DNA from 2 places in the Bradyrhizobium sp. MI1.7 genome. Region 1 is predicted to be linked to the other one. Evidence: riboswitches for the same ligand, from Rfam matches in the RefSeq annotation. Region 1 holds a riboswitch; the other holds the start of a gene.
What was found. A riboswitch is a leader RNA that binds a small molecule or an ion and turns the genes downstream of it on or off. The one in region 1 is predicted to bind glycine.

Region 1 (11,552 bases):
GATGCGGAGCGCGGTTTCGCCAACGCCGAGGTTGATTGTCTCGGCGGTAGCGCGCGCGACGATCTCGGCGCGCCTGGCACCGGCGTCCACGCTGAGCGTGTCGAAGAAGCTATCCGACTGCGGCGCGAAGCCGAGCTTGCGTAGGCCGGCGGCAAGCACGGCGGCGCGGCGATGCACGTTGCGCGCGATCTGCGCAAGCCCCTCGGGGCCGTGATAGACCGCGTACATCGAGGCGATCACGGCGAGCAGCACCTGCGCGGTGCAGATGTTGGAGGTCGCCTTCTCGCGGCGAATGTGCTGCTCGCGGGTCTGCAGCGCGAGGCGATAGGCCGGCATCCCGCGCGAGTCCACGGAGAGGCCGACGATGCGGCCGGGCAGCGAGCGCTTCAGCGCATCGCGCACCGCCATATAGGCCGCGTGCGGCCCGCCATAGCCCATCGGCACGCCAAAACGCTGCGCCGAGCCGATCGCGATGTCCGCGCCGAGCTCGCCGGGCGAGGCGAGCAGCGTCAGGGCCAAGAGATCGGCGGCAACGATCGCGAGTGCGCCCTTGGCCTTCAACGTCGCGATCGCGGGCCTGAGGTCGCGCACGGCGCCCGAGGAGCCCGGATATTGCAGCAGCGCGCCGAGCACGTCGGCCTTGTCGAGATCGGCGAGGGGATCGCCGACGATCAGGGTCCAGCCCAGCGGCTCGGCGCGGGTGCGCATCACCGCCAGCGTCTGCGGATGCACGTCCTTGTCGACGAAGAAGGCTTTTGCTTCGACCCGCGAGTGGCGCTCGGCGAGCGCCATGGCTTCGGCCGCGGCGGTCGCCTCGTCGAGCAGCGAGGCGTTAGCGACGTCGAGCCCGGTGAGGTCGCAGATCATGGTCTGGAAGTTGAGCAGCGCTTCCAGCCGGCCCTGGCTGATCTCGGGCTGGTAAGGCGTGTAAGCCGTGTACCAGGCGGGATTCTCCAGAATGTTGCGCTGGATCACCGCGGGCAAAACCGTGCCGGAATAGCCTTGGCCGATCAGCGAGGTGAAGACCTGGTTCTCTCGCGCGAGCTCGGCCATGTGCGCGATCGCCTCGGTCTCGCTCAAGGGCTTGCCGAGATCGAGCGGGGCGGTCTGCCGGATCGAGGCCGGCAGCGTCTCCGCCATCAGGGCGTCCACGCTCTTGGCGCCGACGGCCTCCAGCATTGCGGTGACGTCGCGCGCCGACGGGCCGATGTGGCGGCGAACGAAGGTGGCGGCGGTGTCGCCATTGGATTTGCGGTGCGCGGTCATCATGGGTCCTCGCTTTAGATTTCGCTGTCGCCGTCATGCCCCGCGAAGGCGGGGCATCCAGTAAACGCAGGCGTCACGGCTTGAGCCGAGAAGCCGCGGCGTACTGGATCACCCGCCCCAGTGCGCAGTGCGCACAAGGCGGGTGATGACACCGAATATGAGGTCAGAGTTCGCTTCATTTCACGCCGTGTGGGCCTTGTAGGCGGCTTCATCCATGAGGCCGCCGAGCTCGCTCTTGTCGGCAATCTTGATCTTGAAGAACCACGCCTTGCCTTGCGCGTCGGAGTTCACCAACGCCGGTTCGGCGGCGAGCGCGTCGTTGGTCTCGAGCACTTCGCCGGTGACAGGCGCGTAGACGTCGGAGGCGGCCTTCACCGATTCCACGACGGCGGCGGCTTCCGCCTTCTTCAGGCTGCGGCCGACCTTCGGCAACTCGACGAATACGACGTCGCCGAGCTGCGACTGCGCGTAGTCGGTGATGCCGACGGTGGCGACGTCGCCGTCGATGGCCAGCCATTCATGGTCGGAGGAGTACAGCGTCGTGGTCATTTTCTCAGTCCTCAGCGTTTGTAGGTGTTTTTTACGAAGGGCATGGCGGCGACCGTGAGCGGCAGCCGCTGGCCGCGCACTTCGGCGAAGAGTTTTGTATCGAGCGCGCTCGATGCCATGGGCACATAGCCCATCGCGACGGGCGCGTTCAGGCTCGGGCCGAAACCGCCCGAGGTGACCTTTCCGATCGGCTCGCCGCCCGCTTCATCCGCAAACAGCGGCGCGCCCTCGCGCACCGGCGCGCGGCCTTCCGTGCGCAGGCCGACCCGGCGGCGGCTCGCGCCGTTGTCGAAATGAGCGAGGATCACATCAGTGCCGGGGAAGCCACCGGCGCGGGCGCCGCCGCTGCGGCGGCTCTTCTGCACCGACCATTCCAGCGCGGCCTCGACCGGCGTGGTGGCGGTGTCGATGTCGTGGCCGTAGAGGCAGAGCCCGGCTTCCAGCCGCAGGCTGTCGCGGGCCCCTAAGCCGATCGGCATCACGTCGGGATTGTCCAGCAGCGTCCTGGCGAGGCGCTCGGCATCGGCCGCGGGGACCGAAATCTCGAACCCGTCCTCGCCGGTGTAGCCGGAGCGCGAGACGAAGCAGTCGAGACCGGCAACCTTGTGCGGGCCGGCGTCCATGAACTTCATGGAGGGCGCCTCTGCACACAATTTCGCCAATGCGGCTTCCGCCTTCGGGCCCTGCAGCGCGATCAGCGCGCGGTCTTGAAGCGAATCGATGATGCAGTCATCCGAGAGATGCGCGCGCAGATGCGCCTCGTCCCCTTCCTTGCAGGCGGCGTTGACGACCAGGAACAGGTGATCGCCGAAATTGGCGACCATCAGATCGTCGAGAATCCCGCCGTCCGGATTGGTGAACTGGGCATAGCGCTGCCGTCCCGGGGCAACCGCCACGATATCCTGCGGCACCAGCCGTTCCAGCGCGCGGGCGGCGTCCTCGACCTTGCCCGACTTCGGCCGAAGCGCGAGCTGGCCCATGTGGGAGACGTCGAACAGGCCGGCGGAGGAACGGGTATGGAGGTGCTCCTTCAGGACGCCCGCGGGGTACTGCACGGGCATGTCATAGCCCGCGAACGGCACCATCTTGCCGCAGAGGGAGACATGAAGCCCGTGAAGGGGCGTACGTTTCAGGGAATCTTGGTCGTCGCGCGCAAGCATCACGGGGCCCTCGGCGGTTCCCCGGGGACGATTCCCCGGTAGCAACCAGTCGAAGCCCCATCTGTCGCTGTGCCTGAGAGTATTATCCCGTCGGCGGACGTCGTCCGGGCTATGCCCGTCGGCGCCTCTTTCCAGATGTCGTCAAAGCCACGCGGTCCTTTTGCCTGAGAGTTTCCGGGGCGGTTGCTCCTTCGGCGCCGGCACCAAAGCCGGTCTCTCCCGACGTGGCCGTACGATACAGATGGGTACAGACCACAGGCCGGCCAAGCCTGTCAACGCGCACCTGGCGGCTTTCAACGGGATTGCAAACGGGGTTGCGCGCCTGCGGCAACTCACTGATCTCCTTGCACAGTTTCTGGACAGCGCAGCTGGCCTTGTCTAAAAGCGCTTTGACGCGCAGATATCAGCCCAAATGCCCGGTTTGGATGGCGTATCGCGGGTCCAAGCACACCCGATTGGATGAACATGAGCGGCGTCAACGAGATCAGGTCGACCTTTCTGAACTTCTTTGCCGAGAACGGCCACGAGATCGTGTCGTCCTCGCCATTGGTGCCGCGCAACGACCCGACGTTGATGTTCACCAATGCCGGCATGGTGCAGTTCAAGAACGTCTTCACCGGCGTCGAGAAGCGGCCCTATCAGCGTGCCACCACCTCGCAGAAATGCGTGCGCGCCGGCGGCAAGCACAACGACCTCGACAATGTCGGCTACACCGCGCGCCATCTTACCTTCTTCGAGATGCTCGGCAATTTCTCGTTCGGCGACTATTTCAAGGAGCGCGCGATCGAGCTGGCCTGGACCCTGATCACGCGGGAGTTCGGGCTCAAGAAAGACAAGCTGCTCGTCACCGTCTACCACACCGACGACGAGGCGGCTGGGCTGTGGAAGAAGATCGCGGGCTTCTCCGACGACCGCATCATCCGCATCCCGACCTCGGACAATTTCTGGGCGATGGGCGACACCGGCCCGTGCGGCCCGTGCTCGGAGATATTCATCGACCGCGGCGATCACATCTGGGGCGGACCTCCGGGCTCGCCGGAAGAGGACGGCGACCGCTTCCTCGAATTCTGGAACCTGGTGTTCATGCAGTACGAGCAGGTGACGAAGGAGGAGCGCGTGGATCTGCCGCGTCCCTCGATCGACACCGGCATGGGCCTCGAGCGCATGGCCAGCATCATGCAGGGCGTCGACAGCGTGTTCGAGACCGATCTGTTCCGCCATCTGATCGATGCGACGTCGTCAGCGCTCGGCGCCGGGCCGAACGAGCAGACCGTGGCCTCGTTCCGCGTCATCGCCGACCATCTGCGTTCCTCCGCCTTCCTGGTCGCAGACGGTGTGCTGCCCTCGAACGAGGGCCGCGGCTATGTGCTGCGCCGGATCATGCGCCGCGCGATGCGCCATGCGCAGCTGCTGGGTGCGAAAGAGCCGCTGATGCATCGCCTGGTCTGGGCGCTGGTGCGTGAGATGGGCCAGGCCTATCCCGATCTGATGCGCGCGGAGAATTTGATCGAAGAGACGCTGCGGCTGGAAGAGACCCGCTTCCGCAAGACGCTGGTGCGCGGCCTTGCCATCCTCGACGAGAAGAGCGCGTCCCTGAAGAAAGGCGACATGTTCGACGGCGACGTCGCCTTCACGCTGTACGACACCTACGGCTTCCCGCTCGACCTGACCCAGGACGCGCTGAAGTCGCGCGGCATCGGCGTGGATCAAGCTTCGTTCACCGACGCGATGGAGCGCCAGAAGGCCAAGGCGCGCGAGTCCTGGAAGGGTTCGGGCGAGGCGGCTTCCGAAGCGATCTGGTTCCCGCTGCGCGAGAAGCTCGGGGCCACCGAATTCCTGGGCTATGAGACCGAGAGCGCCGAAGGCGTGGTCTCCGCGCTGGTGAAGGACGGCCAGGAAACCGCGAGCCTCAAGGCCGGCGAGACCGGCGCGATCGTGCTCAACCAGACGCCGTTCTACGCGGAGTCCGGCGGCCAAGTCGGTGACACCGGCGTGCTCAGCGGCGAAGGCGGCATCAAGTTCCGCGTCACCGACACGCAGAAGAAGCTCGGCGATCTCTTCGTTCACGTCGGCACCGTCGAGAGCGGCGAGCTGAAGCTCGGCACCGCGCTCCAGCTCGAGGTCGATCACGGCAGGCGCTCCTCGATCCGCGCGCATCACTCGGCGACGCATCTCATCCACGAGGCGCTGCGCCAGGTGCTCGGCGATCACATCGCCCAGCGCGGCTCGATGGTCGCGCCCGACCGTCTGCGCTTCGACTTCGTGCATCCGAAGCCGATCACGGCGGAAGAGCTCGCCCGCGTCGAGGACATCGCCAACGACGTGGTGCTGGAGAATGACGAGGTCACCACGCGCGTCATGGGCGTGGACGAAGCGCGCGAGGCCGGCGCGCGCGCCCTGTTCGGCGAGAAATACGGCGACGAGGTTCGCGTCGTCTCGATGGGCCGGACCGCGCGGGAGCGCGGTGCCAACGCGCTCGGCTGGTCGGTCGAGCTCTGCGGCGGCACCCATGTGAAGCGCACCGGCGACATCGGCCTGATCACGCTGACCGGCGAGAGCGCGGTGGCCTCCGGCGTGCGCCGCATCGAGGCGCTGACCGGCAACTATGCGCGCAGGCACGCCAACGAGACCATGGCGCTGGCGAAGACCGCGGCCAACGAGCTGCGCACCTCGATCGACGACGTTCCGGCGCGCATCACAGCCCTGATGGAGGAGCGCAAGAAGCTCGAGCGCGAGCTCTCCGACGCCCGCAAGAAGCTCGCGATGGGCGGCGGTACATCCGTCGGGAACGGCGCAGCCGCAGGCGTGCGCGAGGTCGGCGACGTCAAGCTGATGGCGCGCGCGGTCGAGGGCATCGAGATGAAGGATCTCAAGAGCCTTGCGGACGACGGCAAGAAGCAGATCGGCTCCGGCGTGGTCGCCATCGTCGGCGTCACCGAGGACGGCAAGGCCGGGATCGTGGTCGGCGTCACCGCCGATCTCACCGCGCGCTTCAATGCCGTGAACCTGGTGCGCGTCGCCTCCGAGGCGCTCGGCGGCAAGGGCGGCGGCGGCCGGCCCGACATGGCGCAGGCTGGCGGTCCCGATGGCGCCAAGGCGCCCGAGGCGCTCGCGGCGATCGAAAAAGCGATGGCAGGCGCGTAAACGGCCATGCGCCTCGTTCCGCGAGGACGTGGCTCGGCCGATCCCAACCTAAGGGATCGCCTGTACGAATTGCTGGAGCACGATCCGCTCGCCTACTCGATCGGGTCGCGCTTCATCCAGGTGATCATCAGCGTCATCGTGCTCGACGTGGTCGCGATGATCCTCGCCTCGGTGCCGGAGCTCGACGCGCGGTTCGACACGCTGTTCAGCGCGGTCGCCGTCCTCGCCGTCATCGTGTTCGCGCTCGAATATCTGGCGCGGCTGTGGACCGTGGCGGGGCACACCCAGCGCAACGGCTCCGCGCTGTCCGACCGGCTCTCTTATGCCTTCTCCGCGCTCGGCATCATCGACCTCATGGCGTTCCTGCCGGCCGCGATCGTGCTGGCCACCGGCCGGCACGCGACGCTGGCTGGGCTCGGCGTGCTGCCGTTCTTCAAGCTGATCCGTTATTCGCCGGCGATGCGCTCGCTGCTCGCGGCCATCCATGCCGAGCGGCGTGCGCTGATCGGCTGCATCGTCATCCTGATCGGCGTGGTACTGACCTTCGCCTCGCTGCTCTACGCCATCGAGCGCGACGTGCAGCCCAGCAAGCTCGGCACCATTCCCGACGCGATGTGGTGGGCGATCGTGACGCTCGGCACCGTCGGCTATGGCGACGTCGTGCCGGTGACGCCGCTCGGCAAATTCGTCTCGGTGTTTGCGATCATCTCAGGTTTTGCCATGATCGCGCTGCCGGTCGCGATCATCTCGACCGCCTTTGCCGAGGAGGTGAGGCGGCGCGACTTCGTGGTGACCTGGGGCATGCTGGCGCGGGTGCCGCTGTTCTCGCATCTTTCGGCGGCGGAGATCGCCGACATCATGCGGTTGCTCCGCGCCCGCACCATCGAGCAGGGCGAAATATTGGTGCGCCGTGGCGATGCCGCCTCGTCGATGTATTTCATCACTGCGGGCGAGGTCGAGATCGCGCTGCCGAGCCAGCAGGTGCGGCTTGGCGACGGCACCTTCTTCGGCGAGATCGCGTTGCTGCACAAGACCAAACGCAGCGGCACGGTGACGGCGACGCGCAAGACGCGGCTGCTCGTGCTCGACGCCCAGGATTTTCACGCCCTGATCGAGCGCATGCCGACGCTCGCCGCCCACGTCCACCAGACCGCGAAGGCACGGCTCGAGGAGACCGGCGATCTTGCGGCGGCAGAATTGGCGCAGGCGGAGCGCGACGACACCGACCGCTAGGCGGTCAGCCCTTTTTCAGGAAGACGTACTCGGCCGAGTAGGGCGCGCTTTTGAACTCGCCGGCCTTGTCGCAAGAACCCTCGAGCTTGCCGCCGTGGGTGTTGATGCGCTGGACGGTGGTGACCGGCGTCAGGATGCCGCTGCCGCGGCGGGAGGCGACCTCCAGCTTCAGCCAGGGGATATCGGCGGCGGTTGCGCCCGGCGCGTTGCCGATGGCCTTGCCGGCCACGGCGCTGCCGTCGGCGAGTTCCCAGTTCGGGCCGGCATAGTGGCGGCCGACGGTCTTGCCCTCGGCGAGCAGCGTCGCCACCGGCTCGCGGAAGGCCCAGGCAAGCTTGCCGTCGGCGGCGGCCTTGCAGTCATAGACCTGCGCGCCTTCGGCATGGACGCTGAGCACGACGGTCTCGCCGGGGGCGGCGATGGCGTCGGGGAGCGGCTCCGCGGCGGCGGCCGGCCCGGCCAGGGCGGCCAGCAGCATCAGGCAGGGGACAGCAAGCTTGATCGACATGGTCGCATCTCCGCGCGAGGGGTCTCAAAAAATGGGCCGCGCCTCGGCGCGGCCCATAATGATGTCTAACCCCGATCAGACGAAAATAATGCGCGGGCTTACGCCAACGCTTTCGTGAGATTCTCGGCGACCTTGTCGAGGAAGCCGGTGGTCGAGAGCCAGCGCTGGTCGGCGCCGACCAGGAGCGCGAGGTCCTTGGTCATGTAGCCTTCCTCGACGGTGTCGACGCAGACCTTCTCCAGGGTGCTCGCGAACTTGGCGAGCTCGGCATTGTTGTCGAGCTTGGCGCGATGCGACAGGCCGCGGGTCCAGGCGAAAATCGACGCGATCGAGTTGGTCGAGGTCTCCTTGCCCTTCTGGTGCTCGCGGTAATGGCGGGTCACCGTGCCGTGGGCGGCTTCGGCTTCCACGGTCTTGCCGTCGGGGGTGAGCAGCACCGAGGTCATCAGGCCGAGCGAGCCGTAGCCCTGCGCGACCGTGTCGGACTGCACGTCGCCATCGTAGTTCTTGCACGCCCAGACATAGCCGCCGGACCACTTCAGGGCCGAAGCCACCATGTCGTCGATCAGGCGGTGCTCGTAGGTCAGGCCCTTGGCCTCGAATTCCTTTTTGAACTCGCGGTCGTAGATGTCCTGGAAGATGTCCTTGAAGCGGCCGTCATAGACCTTGAGGATGGTGTTCTTGGTCGAGAGGTAGACCGGGTAGTTGCGCAGCAGGCCGTAGTTCAGCGAGGCGCGGGCGAAGTCGATGATGGAGTCGTCGAGATTGTACATCTCCATGGCGACACCGGCGCCGGGCGCCTTGAACACTTCCTTCTCGATGACGGTGCCGTCCTCGCCGACGAACTTCATCGACAGCGTGCCCTTGCCCGGGAACTTGATGTCGGTGGCGCGGTACTGGTCGCCATAGGCGTGGCGGCCGATGATGATTGGCTTGGTCCAGCCGGGAACCAGGCGCGGCACGTTCTTGCAGATGATCGGCTCGCGGAAGATCACGCCGCCGAGGATGTTGCGGATGGTGCCGTTCGGCGACTTCCACATCTGCTTGAGGTTGAACTCCTTCACCCGGGCCTCGTCCGGGGTGATGGTGGCGCACTTGACGCCGACGCCGACCTTCTTGATGGCTTCGGCGGCGTCGATGGTGACCTGATCGTTGGTCTCGTCGCGGTACTCCATGCCCAGGTCGAAATACAGCAGCTCGACATCAAGGTACGGGTTGATCAGCTTGTCCTTGATGTACTGCCAGATGATCCGGGTCATCTCGTCGCCATCGAGTTCGACGACGGGGTTGGACACCTTGATTTTTGCCATGATCGGGGAAGCCTCTTGGGAACGGCGCTTTGGCGCGCCACGGGAATATCCGCCGCCTCTTAGCACCGGACTGCAGCGGGCGAAAGCCAAGGGATTATGCACTTTTAGCTCATCCAGCTTGCCCAGATGGGGGGCGGGGCGGGCCCTGCCGCGGGGGCGGGCCTCAGGCTTCAGAAGAGATTCAAAAGTCGAATCCAACCCGTTATTTCCCTTGAGAATTTCGTCAGGACAGGCAAACGACAGGCGAACGGGCAGCCGGCCCCAACGGATCGGGGCAGACCGGCTTTGAATCAATTCCTGAAGAGCGCCTTGCCAAGGCCTTGAGAACCAGTGTGAAAGCGAAGCGAGATGTCGGGGACTGACAAGAGCAAGGCGGGCCTTTCCCTCGACGGTCCCATCGTGATCCTGGTCGAGCCGCAGCTTGGCGAAAACATCGGCATGGCCGCGCGCGCCATGGGCAATTTTGCGCTCAGCCGATTGCGCATCGTCAATCCCCGCGACGGCTGGCCCAACATCGCCGCCCAGCGCGCCGCGGCCGGCGCCGACTACATTCTGGAAAAGGTCGAATTGTTCGACACGGTCGGCGAAGCGGTCGCCGATCTCGACCTGCTGTTCGCCACCACCGCGCGTCCCCATGACCAGGCCAAGCCGGTGGTGGGGCCCGAGGCAGCCGCGGCCGAGATCTCGGGTCACGTCGCGACCGGGGGCAAGGCCGGCATCCTGTTCGGCCGCGAGCGCTGGGGGCTGACCAACGAGGAGGTCGGGCTCTCGAATCGCATCATCACCTTCCCGGTCAATCCGGGCTTTGCCTCGCTCAACCTCGCCCAGGCCGTGCTGCTGGTCGGCTATGAATGGTTCAAGCGGGCAACGTCAGGCGAGCTGCCGCACAGCATGCCCGAGCGCTCCGAGCGCGCCTCGCAGCACCAGATGCAGGCCTTCTTCGACAACCTCATCCGCGAGCTCGACCGGGTCGAATTCCTCCGCCCGGCCGAGAAGCGCGACACCATGCTGGTCAACCTGCGCAACATCTTCAGCCGGATGGAGCCGACCAAGCAGGACATGCACACCCTGCACGGGGTGGTGATGGCGATCGCGGAAGGGCGCAAGGGCCCGGCCAAGGGCGGCGTGCTCGACGGCGAGCAGGCCACGCGCCTGCGCGCGCTGCTGGCCGAGCACGGCCAGGGCGGCGGTGTGCCCGACAGCGGCTCGACCGTGCGCGGGCTCGCCCGCCTGCTCCGCCGCAACCCGACCGACGCCGAGCGCCTGCTCTGGCAGGCCCTGACCCGCGACCGCCGCTTCGCAGGAGGGTTCAAGCGCCAGACTCCGGTCGGCCGGCACATTCCTGATTTCGTCTCGTTCCCGCACCGGATCGCGATCGAACTGGTCAACCCGGGCGAGGGCGAGACCATCGCGGCCGATCGTGCGGGCCGGCGGACGTGGCTGGAGGCGCGCGACTATCGCGTGCTGGAGATCCGGGCAGCGGACGTGGAGCGCGATCTCGAGGCGGAGCTGGTGCGGCTGCAGGGGATGATTGAGGGAATGACCTGACCTCGATCTGGCTGGGTTTTTGCAACCAAGAGCTGTGCAAGAGCCCTTCCGATTGCTATGACGAGCTGCTTGATATCATCGGGGGCTCCATGATCGGAAGGGTAGGCCGCGTGCTCTCGAGTACGGTAGCGACGTTGGCAATGATCGCGCTTGTTTCGCCTGCGGCCGCAAACTCTGCTGACGAACAGAAGTGCAGCGCCCAGACCAAAGTCTCGCCCGACGAACGAATTGCGGCCTGTACTTCGCTACTGCGGCTGGACGAGTACGATCGGCAGAACATTGCTCGGATTTATTTCAATCGAGGCAGTGCTAACAACATCAAGGGTGAGTACGAGCTCGCCATTGCAGACTACAGCGCTGCAATCGAAGCCGATCCGACGGCCGAACGCGCTTACTACTGCCGAGCCGTCGCGCATTATCATCTCGGAGATTTTGACCGCGCTCTCGCCGATCTCGACCGCACGATTCAACTGAACTCAAGGAATCGCATTGCCCACTACGCCCGAGGTCTCATCTATTCAAGGAAGGGAGACTATGACAGGGCGATTGGCGACTACACCCGGTCGGTGCAACTCACATCTCAGGATCAGGCGCTTCAAAAGAATCAAAATGAGCCAAATCGCAAGGGCGACGATCTTGCCGCTCCCGTCGGCGGAGACGCCGCCGCGAGCGAGCCGGAAGGAATTGATGGCCGTATATTTCTGGCGCGCGGCGCCACGTATTATGAAAAGGGGGACATCGATCACGCTATTGATGACTACGATCAAGCGCTTCGGATCAACGCGAGAGATAAGGACGCGTTTGATTACCGAGCCAGAGCTTACAACGCAAAGG
Region 2 (11,552 bases), on a different contig from region 1:
AGATCGTGCGGATGCGTTCGGCGATCAGGGCGCGGACTTCATCCGAGAAGGTGCGGATGGTGCCGCAGAGATGCGCCTCGCCGGGGATGACGTTGTAGGCGGAACCGGCGTGAATCTGCGTGATCGAGATGACGGCGGCCTGCAGCGGCTCGACGTTGCGGCTGACGATGGTCTGGATCGCCTGCGCCAGCGTGGTCGCGATGATCACCGCGTCCTTGGAGCGCTCGGGCATCGCGCCATGCGCGCCGTAGCCGGTGATGCGCAGGTCGAAGAAGTCGGCGCTGGCCATCGCGGGGCCGGGCAGGATCGCGATCTCGCCGAGGTTGAGGTCGGGCGCGTTGTGCAGGCCGTAGAGCTCGTCGCAGGGAAACTTCTCGAACAGGCCGTCCTTGATCATCGCGCGAGCGCCACCAAGGCCTTCCTCGGCCGGCTGGAAGATCAGGTGCACGGTGCCGTCGAAATTTTTGGTCTCGGCGAGGTAGCGCGCGGTGCCGAGCAGCATGGTGGTGTGGCCGTCATGGCCGCAGCCGTGGAAGCGGCCGGGGATTTTCGAACTCCATTTCAGATTGGTGTTCTCTTCCATCGGCAGCGCGTCCATGTCGGCGCGCAGGCCGATGCGCTTGCCGCCCGAACCCTTGCCCTTGATCACGCCGATCACGCCGGTGCCGCCGAGACCGCGGTGCACCTCGATGCCCCAGCTCTTCAGCTTGTCGGCGACGATGCCTGAGGTGCGCACCTCCTCGAAGCCGATCTCGGGATGGGCGTGAAGGTCGCGCCTGATAGCGGTGAGTTCGTCGGCAAAGCCGTCGATGCGGTCGATCGTGGGCATGTGTCCTGTCCGGTTAGCGTGATGGGGGCGTGAAAACGGGGCCGTTCGGCTTGATGCGAATGCCCGGCCGCAGGCGCGTCCAGGGCAGGGTGGCTGTGTCGGCCGGCATCGCGCCGGGCGCGGCGCAGATCATCAGCTTTTCCGCGATCGGCTCGAAATCGGCGCGGAAGTGCACCGAGCTCTTGTTGACCAGAATCTTCTGCGCGGTCGGCTCGATGCCGACATAGCGGTACATCGCCTGATCGGCGAGCTGCGCCTTGTGCGAGGAGACGACGATGCGGACGTCACCGATGCGCAGGCATGCGGAGGGACCCATCTCCATCTCGCGGCCACCGTAGTAGGGGCCGGGCGCGATGAAGCGGCCGTCGGAGAGCTTTTCGACGATGAAGGTTTCGCGATAGGGCTCGTCGCCGGGAATGCCGGATTTGCCGCCGAGCGACAGCGTCACTGTGGCGCCGACGCCGGCCGCATGCGCGGCCTTGGCCGAGGCCGGATCGTAGATCGCGCCGGTCGCGGCGCTCGCCTTGTTGCGCACCAGTGCGCGCAGCATGCCGGTGGTGTCGGAATCGCCGCCGGCGCCGGGATTGTCCTGGGTGTCGGCGATGATGATCGGCTTGCTCGCACCCTTGGCGAGTTCCATCGCCTGGCGCACGCCGTCGTCGGGCGACCAGATCTTGCCGTCGAAATCGTCCTCGTGGCTTTCGATCAGTTTGACGATCGCATCGGCCGCGCGGTCGGCATCGGCCTGCGTCTTGCCATAGGCGAACACGCTCGGGCCGCAGTCGCGGAAGTCGGCGGCGGGGAAGCCGGGCGCGAAGGACAGTGTCGGAACGGCGTCGCTCTCCAGCGCGGCCAGTTTTTCGTAGATGCCCTTGGTGGGAAAGTCATTGGTGCATTGCCAGCTGATCGCGATCAGGAACGGCAATTGGCGAAACGACTTTGCAAAGCGCTGCCTGGTCTGCAGCAGCAGGGCGAGGTGCCTTGCGGAGGCGCGGCCGGTCTCGGCCATGTCGACATGCGGATAGGTGCGGTAGGCGATCAGCGCGTCCGCGTGTTCCATCATCTCGGGCGTGACGTTGGCGTGCAGGTCGAGGCTGGCAACGAGCGGAACGTCCTTGCCGATGACGCCGCGCACGCGCGCCAAAATCTCGCCTTCGCCGTCGTCGAGATGCTCGGTCACCATCGCGCCATGCAGATCGAGATAGACCGCATCGAGCGGGCCGGCGGCGGCGATACCGTCGACCATCACCTTCACGATACGCTCGAAGGCGTCCCTGGTGACATGCGCCGACGGACTTGCGCCGCAGGCGATCGTCGGAATGAGGTTCCAGCCATTCGCTTCGGCGCTGTCGACGAAGCCGGCGAGACCGACATTGATGCGGCGCATCACCTTCAATACGTCGGCGCCTTCCGTCATGGCCGGCCAGCCGCCGCCATGCTGGAAGTCCGCGAAAGTCGCCTTCGTCGGGGCGAACGTGTTGGTCTCGTGCAGGAAGCCGCCGACGGCGATACGTGTCATTAATTCTGGTCCAGCGTTTGAAAGTGCGCGACGTTAGCCTTGGCTTCGAGGCGGGGGCAAGCGAGGAGCCCATGCCGCCGCGCATGGCTTTAAGTCATTTTCGAATGATGATGGTCGCTACCCGTCATTGCGAGCGAAGCGAAGCAATCCAGACCGTCTCCGCAGAGGGACTCTGGATTGCTTCGCTCCGCTCGCAATGACGAGTGGACAAACCTAAGCCGTCGCCGCGACGCCTTCCGACACCGGCCTGAAGTTCGCAAAATCCCAGCCGCGGCCCGGTGCGGCCTCCAGCAGCGCCCTGGTGTAGGCTTCCTTCGGATGCGTCAGCACCTCGGCGGCAAGGCCCTGTTCGACGACACGGCCGTGCTGCATCACCACGACCTCGTCGCAGATCTGGGCTGCGACGCGCAGATCGTGGGTGATGAACAGGATGGCGATGCCGAGCCGGTTCTGGATCTCGTCGAGCAGTTCCAGCACCTGCGCCTGAACCGAGACGTCGAGTGCCGAGACCGCTTCGTCCGCGACCAGCACGTCGGGGTCGAGCGCGAGCGCACGCGCAATGGCGATGCGCTGGCGCTGGCCGCCGGAGAACTGGTGCGGATAGCGCGTCACTGCGTCCGCGGGCAGGCCAACGAGCTCGAGCAGTTCGCGCGCCCGCTTCATCGCATCGGCATGCGAGGTGCCGTAATTGATCGGGCCTTCCGCGATGCTCTCGCCGACGGTAATCCGCGGGTTGAGCGAGCGATAGGGATCCTGGAACACGATCTGGATCTTCTGCCGGTGCGGCTGGAGCAGGCGGCGCGAGATGTCGGCGATCTCGCGGCCGGCGAGACGCACGCCGCCGGAGGTCGGATCGATCAGGCGCACGATGCACCGCGCGACGGTGGACTTGCCCGAGCCGCTCTCGCCGACGATGCCGAGCGTGCGGCCCTTGCGCAGCGTCAGCGTGACCTTGTCGGCGGCGACGACCTCGCGGCCTTTGCCGAAGAAGGCGCGCTCCTTATAGACCTTGCCAAGCTCGTTGGCCTCCAGCACCACCGGCTCCTTGGTCTCGGGCCGCGCCGCGCGCGGCACCAGGCTCGGCACCGCGGAAAGCAAATTGCGTGTGTACTCCATGGTCGGGTTGCGCAGCACGGTCTCGAGCGGGCCGGTCTCGACCAGCCGCCCCTGCCGCATCACAGCCACGCGGTCGGCGATCTCGGCCACCACACCCATGTCATGGGTGATGAACAGGACGGCCGTGCCGTGATCGCGCTGCAGGTCGCGGATCAGCGTCAGAATCTGCTTCTGCGTGGTGACGTCGAGCGCGGTGGTCGGCTCGTCGGCGATGAGCAGCTTCGGCTCCAGCACCAGCGCCATCGCAATCATGATGCGCTGGCGCTGGCCGCCGGACAGGCGATGCGGATAGGAGGCAAAGATGCGCTCGACCTGGGGCAGGCGGACCTGCTCCATCATGTCGAGAATGCGCTTCTTCCGCGCCTTGGCGTCGAGATTGGTGTGGGCGCGCAAGACCTCGTCGATCTGGCGGCCAACCGGCACGACGGGATTGAGCGCGGTCATCGGCTCCTGGAAGATCATCGCCATCTGCGTCGCGCGCAGCTGCCGCAGGCGGCGGTCGGTCGCGGTGAGGATCTCCTCGCCGACCAGCTTGACGCTGCCGCCGGTCGGCACCAGCGTGCCCTTCGGCAGCAGGCCCATCGTGGTCAGCGACGTCACCGACTTGCCCGAGCCGCTTTCACCGACGAGGCAGAGCGTCTCGCCCTGGTGCACCTGGACCGAGATGCCGTCGATGATGTTGGCGCCCTTCGGCTTCTTGCCGATGGAGACGACGAGGTTGTTGATGTCGAGGACTGGCTTGGTCATCACTTGATCCGTCATCACTTGCCCTCCCGCTGCTTCATGCGGGGATCGAGGGCGTCGCGGGCGGCGTCGCCGATCAGATTGATGCTGAGGATGGCGATCGAGAGCAGCAGGCCCGGCCAGAAGATCAGCGTCGGCTTGAGCTGAAAATACTGACGGCCCTCGGCCATGATGTTGCCCCAGGTCGGCGTCTCCGGCGAGATGCCGGCGCCGAGGAAGGAGAGAATGGCCTCGGTCAGGATCGCGGAGGCGCAGACATAGGTGCCCTGGACGATCAGCGGTGCGATCGTGTTCGGCATCAGATGGCGCCACATGATCTTCGGCAGGCTGGAGCCGACCGAGATCGCAGCCTCGACGTAAGGCTCCTCGCGCGCGGACAGCACGACCGAGCGTACCAGGCGTGCCACGCGCGGTATTTCGGGGATGGTGATCGCGACCAGCACGGTCCAGATGCTGGCGCCGGACAGCGACACCACGGCGATCGCGAGCAGGATGCTCGGCATCGCCATGAGGCCGTCCATGACGCGCATCAGGACGGCATCGACCAGCTTGAAGAAGCCGGAGACGAGGCCGATCGCAAGGCCGATGACGATCGACAGGATCGCCGAGCCGATGCCGATCAGGAGCGAGATGCGGCCGCCATAGATGACGCGCGACAAGAGGTCACGGCCATAGGCGTCGGTGCCGAGCAGGAACTGCGCCGAGGCCGGCTTCAGCCGCTGCGAGGGTGCAAGCTGGACCGGATCGTGCGGCGCGATCAGCGGCGCCAGGATCGAGACCAGCACGATCAGCGCGAGCAAGATCGTGGCCGCCGCGATGATCGGCGTCGAGGTGAGGAACCCGAAACGCGGCCGCAATGGCGACGTGATCGGAATGGACGACTGGGGAAGGCTATCGACGGACATTTTTGTTGCTATCCTTAGCCCTAGTACCGGATCCGGGGATCGAGCAGCGTGTAGGCGACGTCGATCAGGAGATTGACGACGACATAGATCAGCGACGTCAGCAGGATCATCGCCTGGATGACTGGGTAGTCGCGCGCCAACACCGCGTCCACCGTGAGGCGGCCGATGCCGGGGATGTTGAACACGCTCTCGGTGACGACGACGCCGGAGATCAGCAGCGCAAAGCCGGTGCCGATCACGGTGATGACGGGCACCGCGGCATTGCGCAGCGCATGGCGCATCATCACGGCGACCTCGTTGATGCCCTTGGCGCGGGCGGTGCGGACGTAGTCCTCACCGAGCACGTCGAGCATCGCCGCACGCGTCATGCGCGCGATCAGCGCGATGTAGATGAACGAGAGCGCGCAGGTCGGCAGGATGATGCGCTCGAAGAACGGTCCAAAGCCGTTGAAGATGCTGCGGAAGCCCTGCACCGGCACCCAGCGCAGGTCGATCGCGAAGACCTCGATCAGGAGATAGCCGACCACGAACACCGGCACGGAGAAGCCGAGCACGGAGAGGCCCATCACGAAACGATCGATCCAGGTGCCGTGCTTCCACGCCGCGATGACGCCCAGGGGCACGGCGACGATGACGGCCAGAATGATTGTCGAGAGCGCGATCGAGATCGACGGTTCGACGCGCTGGCTGATCATCTTCATGACTGGCAGGTTGGAGATCAGCGACGTCCCGAGATCGCCGTGCAGCAGCTTGTTCACCCAGGTGATGAATTGCACGATGAGCGGCTCGTTGAGGCCGAGCGAGTCGCGGATGCGTTCCAGCCGTTCCGGCGTCGCGTTATCGCCGGCGAGAATGGCGGCGGGATCGCCCGGCGTCAGCCGCAGCAGCAGGAAGACGAACAGCGCGACGACGCCCATCACGGGCACCGCGGCCAGAACGCGGCGAATGAGATAACCTAGCATGCACCTATCTCCGGCTGCGGAACTTGTGGGGCCGAGAGGCCCCCGTGGAATCGGTTCTGTCTATCATGCACGCCTGTCACTCGGGCTGGAAAGCCGGCCGGAGAAGCCGACCTTTCGGGGCAAATTGTGTGCCAAGGGCAAGGCGGTCGCAAGAGGCCGCCGAGCCTCCGATATCGGCCACTCAGGATGCATGGCGGAACTCGCGCTCAACCCTGAGTGAGGGTGCGGTCGGCGGTGCGTTGAGCCCGCGCCAGCCGTCGATGGTCCCGGTAATCATCTGCGCGGTCGCCGCCGACAAGGTCCAGCCGAGATGGCCGTGGCCGGTGTTGAAGAACACGCCCGGCATCCGTCCTGCGCGCACCACGGGCATCATGTTCGGCATCATCGGCCGCAGCCCGGCCCAGGGCACGACCTTGGACGTTTCGACGCCGGGGAAGTTGCTGCGCACCCAGTCGACCAGCGGCTGCACGCGGTCGGCGCGGATGTCGCGGTTGAAGTCGTTGAATTCGGCGGTGCCTGCGACGCGGAAACGATCGGCACCGAGCCGGCTGGTGACGATCTTGGCGGCTTCGTCGAGCAGGCTCACGGTCGGCGTGGCATTGCGGCTTGCGGCAGTGTCGAGCTGAACGGTGATCGAATAACCCTTCACCGGATAGACGTTGACGCGCTCGTCGAGGAGGGCGGCGAAGTGGCGGCTGGCCACACCGGCGCAGACCACGACGCCATCCGCCTTCAGCATGCCGCGCGCGAATGCGACAGCATCACTGGCCGAAAGACCAGCCCAGCCGATGACAAAGCCGCCACCTGCCTGGGCAATGGAATCGATGTTGGCTTCGTGGATAAAGGTCGCGCCGCGCCGCTTGCAGGCTTCAGCAAGTCCGCGCGTGAACTTGTGGATATCGCCGGTCGCATCCGACGGCGTGTAGAAGCCGCCAAAATAGTCCTTGCGCAGCGTCGGCTCGATGGCGCGGATCTCCTCCGGCGTCACCGGGCGGCGATCGAGCCCGCCTTCCTTCAATAGCGCATTGACCTGCAGGCCGGATTCAAAACCCTTCTTGTCGTGATAGATGTGCAGGATGCCGCGGCGTTCGAGATCGAAGTCGATGCCTTCGCGCTCCGCGATCTCGAACAGATGCTTGCGGGCTTCGATCGCGAGCCGCGTGGTCTGAACCGTGTTGGCGCGGTAGTTGCCGATATTGGCGACGAACTCGCTCATCCACGAATATTTGTGCCAGTTCGGCCGCGGGTTCATCAGCAGCGGCGCGTCGCGCCGGAACATCCAGCGCAGGCCTTTCAGGATCGTGGCGGTGCTGTTCCAGACTTCGGCATTGCTGGCGGAGAGCTGTCCGCCATTGGCGAAGGAGGTCTCCATCGCGGCGTAGCGGTGCTTGTCGAGCACCGTCACCTTGTATCCGCGTTCGAGCAGGGCATAGGCAGTCGTTACGCCGGTGATGCCGGCGCCGATGATGGCGATATGGGTCATGGCAGGTTCGGGGCTCCCGTGAGTTAGAGTCGGCTAACCGCCGGCCAAAGGCCGTTGGCGGCGCCCCATCTGTCACGGTTACCTGAGAGCTTGATCCGTTGCGGACCTCGGCGAGGTCAGCTCCGGACTATCCCCTTCGGTGGACGTCACGATCCCAAGATCGCGCCGCCTCTCTCCAGATCGTCCTGACGATACGGTCCTTTTGCCTGAGAGTTTCCGGGGCGGTTGCTCCGTCGGCGCCGCAACGAAAGCCTGAACTCTCGTTGCGATCTCTCCCGCATCGTCGCGTGGACAATCGAGCAGTACGATGCGCCTCATTTTTAGACAAGGCTAAATTTAAACCGCGACTGCCAACGCATTGTGCAGTGCGAAGTTGCGTCGTCAGTCGAGCGTCGCCAGCAAGCCGGCCATCAGGCGCCCGCGTTCAACTAGGCTCTCGACCTCGATGAACTCCTCGAGCGTGTGGCCGTTGCCGCCGCGCACGCCGAGGCCGTCGAGCGTCGGGATGCCCATCGCGCCGGTAAAGTTGCCGTCGGAGCCGCCGCCGGAGCTCGCATGCGGCAGCTCAGTGCCGAGCGATTTGGCGATGCCGCGCGCCTTCTCGTAAAGCGCCATGGTGCCGGCATCCGGCTCCCATACGGGGCGCGTGACGCCGCGCGTCACCTTGAACGTGACATCATTGGACGTGCCCGACAGCGCCAGCATCCGCTCGACGCCGCGGTCGAGATCGACCTGGCGCTTGGCCATGGACAGCGCCTCGCCGGTGGCGGTCGTGGCAACGCAATTGACCCATTGTCCGCCATGCACGACGCCGACCGAGAAAGTGCAGTCCTCCGTCGTCATCGCGTCGATGGCGAGGATCTGCCGCGCCATCTCGCGGATCGCCGAGCGTCCGGCCGACAATGTCGCGCCGGCATGGCTCGGCCGGCCCGTCGCTTCCAGATTGAAACGCGCGATGGCGTAACGTCCGGTGGTGACACCGTTGTCGGCGCGGCCCGGTTCGGGCACCAGCACATATTTGTTGCGCGCAGCCTCCGCCTCGATGATGTCGCGCGTCGAGGGCGTGCCGACTTCCTCGTCGGGTGTAAACAGCACGGTGATCGGCAGCGGCGTGGTGAAGGACGCACGTGCCAGCTGCCGGATCGCTTCCAGCGAGAGATAGTTGCCGCCCTTCATGTCGTAGATGCCGGGGCCGTAGCACTTGTCGCCCTCGCGCCGCCATTTCAGCTTCTCGATGGTGCCGACCGGGTGGACGGTATCCATGTGGCCGGCGATCAGGATGCCCGGCTCGCCCTGTTTCGGATGCGGGAAGCGCGCGCGGATCACGCCGCCGAAGCCCTGTCGACCGCCGATGCGTTCGATCGTCGCACCCATGATCGCCATATCCCGCGCTGCGATATCGAGCATGCGGTTGACGGCACCCGCGTCCCAGGTCGGGCTCTCGCATTCCACCCAGGTGCGCAGGCCCTCGAGCATCGCCTCGGAATCGAAGGGTAGATTGGCTGGATTCATCTTAATGTCTCTCAAGCTTCGAAAGATGGAACGCGCATTGCATTGGCGCGGACGGGACTGGCGGAAAGCGTTGTAGAGCCAAACCGATCTTTGTGGAGCCCGTGGGCGCGCCGCTTGGGGCTGCAGCGAAACCGGATTGACGCGCTCAACACTGTCTGCAAGTCTCGAAAGACAAAGGCATCGCATGAGGTTAGTTCGCCTAAAGAACGAACCGAATGCTCAACCAATAACCTGCCTTTGAACAGTTTCACGTCAGGAGAAACTTTTATGTTGAGCTTGATGCGCCGGGGGCGTCGCGCGTTCGCCTCCACACTTGCGCTATCGGTCGTTGCGCTTTCGACGGCGATGGCATCGCCGGTACTTGCCGCCGCCAGCAAGACCATCACCGCGGTGATGCATTCGGATCTGCGCATCATCGATCCGATTTTCACCACCGCCTACATTACGCGTGACCATGGCTACATGGTCTACGACACGCTGATCGCGACGGACTCGAACTTCAAGATCCAGCCGCAGATGGCGGACTGGAAGATCTCCGACGACAAGCTCACCTACACCTTCACGCTGCGCGACGGCCTGAAGTGGCACGACGGTACGCCGGTGACGGCGGAAGACTGCGCCGCTTCGCTGAAGCGCTGGGCCGCGGTCGACGGCATGGGCCAGCAGATGATGCAGTTTACTGCGAGCATCGAGGCGACCGACCCCAAGACGATCACGCTGAAGCTGAAGGAGCCCTACGGCCTCGTGCTCGAATCCATCGGCAAGCCGTCCTCGCGCGTCGCCTTCATGATGCCGAAGCGTCTCGCCGAAACGCCGCCGGACAAGCAGATCCCCGAGCAGATCGGCTCGGGTCCGTTCAAGTTCGTGCAGGGCGAATTCCAGCCCGGCGTGAAGGCGGTCTACGTCAAGAACACCGACTACGTGCCGCGCAAGGAGGCGTCGAGCTGGACTGCCGGAGGCAAGGTGGTCAAGGTTGATCGCGTCGAATGGATCACCATGCCGGATGCGCAGACCGCAGTGAACGCGCTGCAATCGGGCGACATCGACTTCATGGAAGTGCCGCCGTGGGATCTGCTGCCCGTGCTTGAAGGCAATGCCGACCTCAAGACCGAGACGCTGAACAAGTTCGGCTACCAGACCCTTGGGCGCATGAACTTCCTCTATCCGCCCTTCGACAATCCGAAGATCCGCCGTGCCGCACTTCTGGCCATGAACCAGAAGGACGTGCTCGACGCGCTCGTCGGTAATCCCAAATACTACAAGATCTGCGGTGCGTTCTTCATCTGCGATACGCCGTTCGCGACCGACGTCGGCTCGGAATCGCTGGTCAAGGGCAACGGCATGGCGGAAGCCAAGAAGGCGCTCGCCGAGTCCGGCTATGACGGCACGCCCGTCGTGGTCATGGTGCCCGGCGACGTCGTGACGCTGAAGGCGCAGCCGACGGTCGCGGTGCAGTTGCTCCGCGAGGCCGGCTTCAAGGTCGACGCGCAGGCGACCGACTGGCAGACGGTGGTCAGCCGGCGCGCCAGCCAGAAGCCTCCGAAGGAGGGCGGCTGGAACATGTTCTTCACCAACTGGGTCAGCGCCGACGTGTCCAACCCGATCGCCAATCTGTCGATCGGCGGCCAGGGCAAGAAGGGCTGGTTCGGCTGGGCGGAAAACGCCAAGATCGAGAAGCTCAAGGACGACTTCGTCCGCGCCGCCTCGCTCGACGATCAGAAGAAGATCGCGACCGAGATCCAGAAGGAAGCCTATGACCAGGTGATCTACGTGCCGCTCGGCCAGTATCTGGCGCCGAGCGCGTGGCGGAAGTCGCTCACCGGCGTGCTCGACGGCCCGGCGACGCCGGTGTTCTGGAACATCGACAAGACCGAGTAAGGCGAGGGCGCGCCAGCGCGCCTTCCCCGAGCGTTACGCGGCGTCGCTGTCATCAGCGGCGCCGTTTTCGTTTGTCAGCCTCGCGTCAGCTTTTAACTCTTCCAGTGTCCAATCATTGCTATTTGTTTCTGACTTGAAATAGATGTGCGCGGTTCGCACATCACTTCCTTCCTGCATTTGAGTCCCGTGTCGATTGATTTTTCATTTCGGGCGATGGCCGAGCGGTCCGATCGCGCGCCGGCGCGATGGCGGCGGCCTTTCCTGCGCTGGCTCGACGGCGTCGAGGCGGGTTGGGCCGTTCCGCTTCTCATTGTGTGCTTTGTCGCGCTCTGGACGATCTATCTGGTCGTTGCCTATGCCGGCAGCGGCCTGCACCCTGATACCCTCGAGGCCTGGACGCTCGGGCGCCGTTTCGCGTGGGGCTACCACAAGCATCCGCCGCTGATGGGCTGGGTTACGGCGGTGTGGACCTCCGTCTTCCCGCTCAGCGACTGGTCGCTGCAATTGATGGCGATGGCCAATGCCGGGCTCGCCCTGTTTTTCGTCGACCGGATCGCACGGCAGTTCGTGACCGGGCACAAACGCATCCTGGTGCTGCTGCTCC

Region 2: it holds a riboswitch for glycine, as region 1 does, so the genes downstream of both, AC0L3X_RS21730 (D-amino acid dehydrogenase) here and gcvT (glycine cleavage system aminomethyltransferase GcvT) in region 1, are expected to answer to the same signal.

Annotation. Positions count from the first base shown of each region.
Region 1 covers NZ_JBVVPO010000036.1:71,699-83,250, forward strand. The annotation lists gene gcvP (aminomethyl-transferring glycine dehydrogenase) at 1-1,266, opposite strand, end outside; gene gcvH (glycine cleavage system protein GcvH) at 1,447-1,815, opposite strand; gene gcvT (glycine cleavage system aminomethyltransferase GcvT) at 1,827-2,975, opposite strand; glycine riboswitch at 3,119-3,207, opposite strand; gene alaS (alanine--tRNA ligase) at 3,441-6,119, shown strand; gene AC0L3X_RS28270 (cyclic nucleotide-gated ion channel) at 6,126-7,352, shown strand; gene AC0L3X_RS28275 (DUF3455 domain-containing protein) at 7,357-7,860, opposite strand; gene AC0L3X_RS28280 (NADP-dependent isocitrate dehydrogenase) at 7,959-9,170, opposite strand; gene AC0L3X_RS28285 (TrmJ/YjtD family RNA methyltransferase) at 9,519-10,718, shown strand; gene AC0L3X_RS28290 (tetratricopeptide repeat protein) at 10,859-11,552, shown strand, end outside.
Region 2 covers NZ_JBVVPO010000023.1:84,180-95,731, forward strand. The annotation lists gene AC0L3X_RS21705 (M20 aminoacylase family protein) at 1-829, opposite strand, end outside; gene AC0L3X_RS21710 (M81 family metallopeptidase) at 843-2,348, opposite strand; gene AC0L3X_RS21715 (ABC transporter ATP-binding protein) at 2,562-4,211, opposite strand; gene AC0L3X_RS21720 (ABC transporter permease) at 4,226-5,113, opposite strand; gene AC0L3X_RS21725 (ABC transporter permease) at 5,134-6,075, opposite strand; gene AC0L3X_RS21730 (D-amino acid dehydrogenase) at 6,257-7,558, opposite strand; glycine riboswitch at 7,626-7,739, opposite strand; glycine riboswitch at 7,743-7,846, opposite strand; gene AC0L3X_RS21735 (M20/M25/M40 family metallo-hydrolase) at 7,940-9,070, opposite strand; gene AC0L3X_RS21740 (ABC transporter substrate-binding protein) at 9,338-10,948, shown strand; gene AC0L3X_RS21745 (glycosyltransferase family 39 protein) at 11,162-11,552, shown strand, end outside.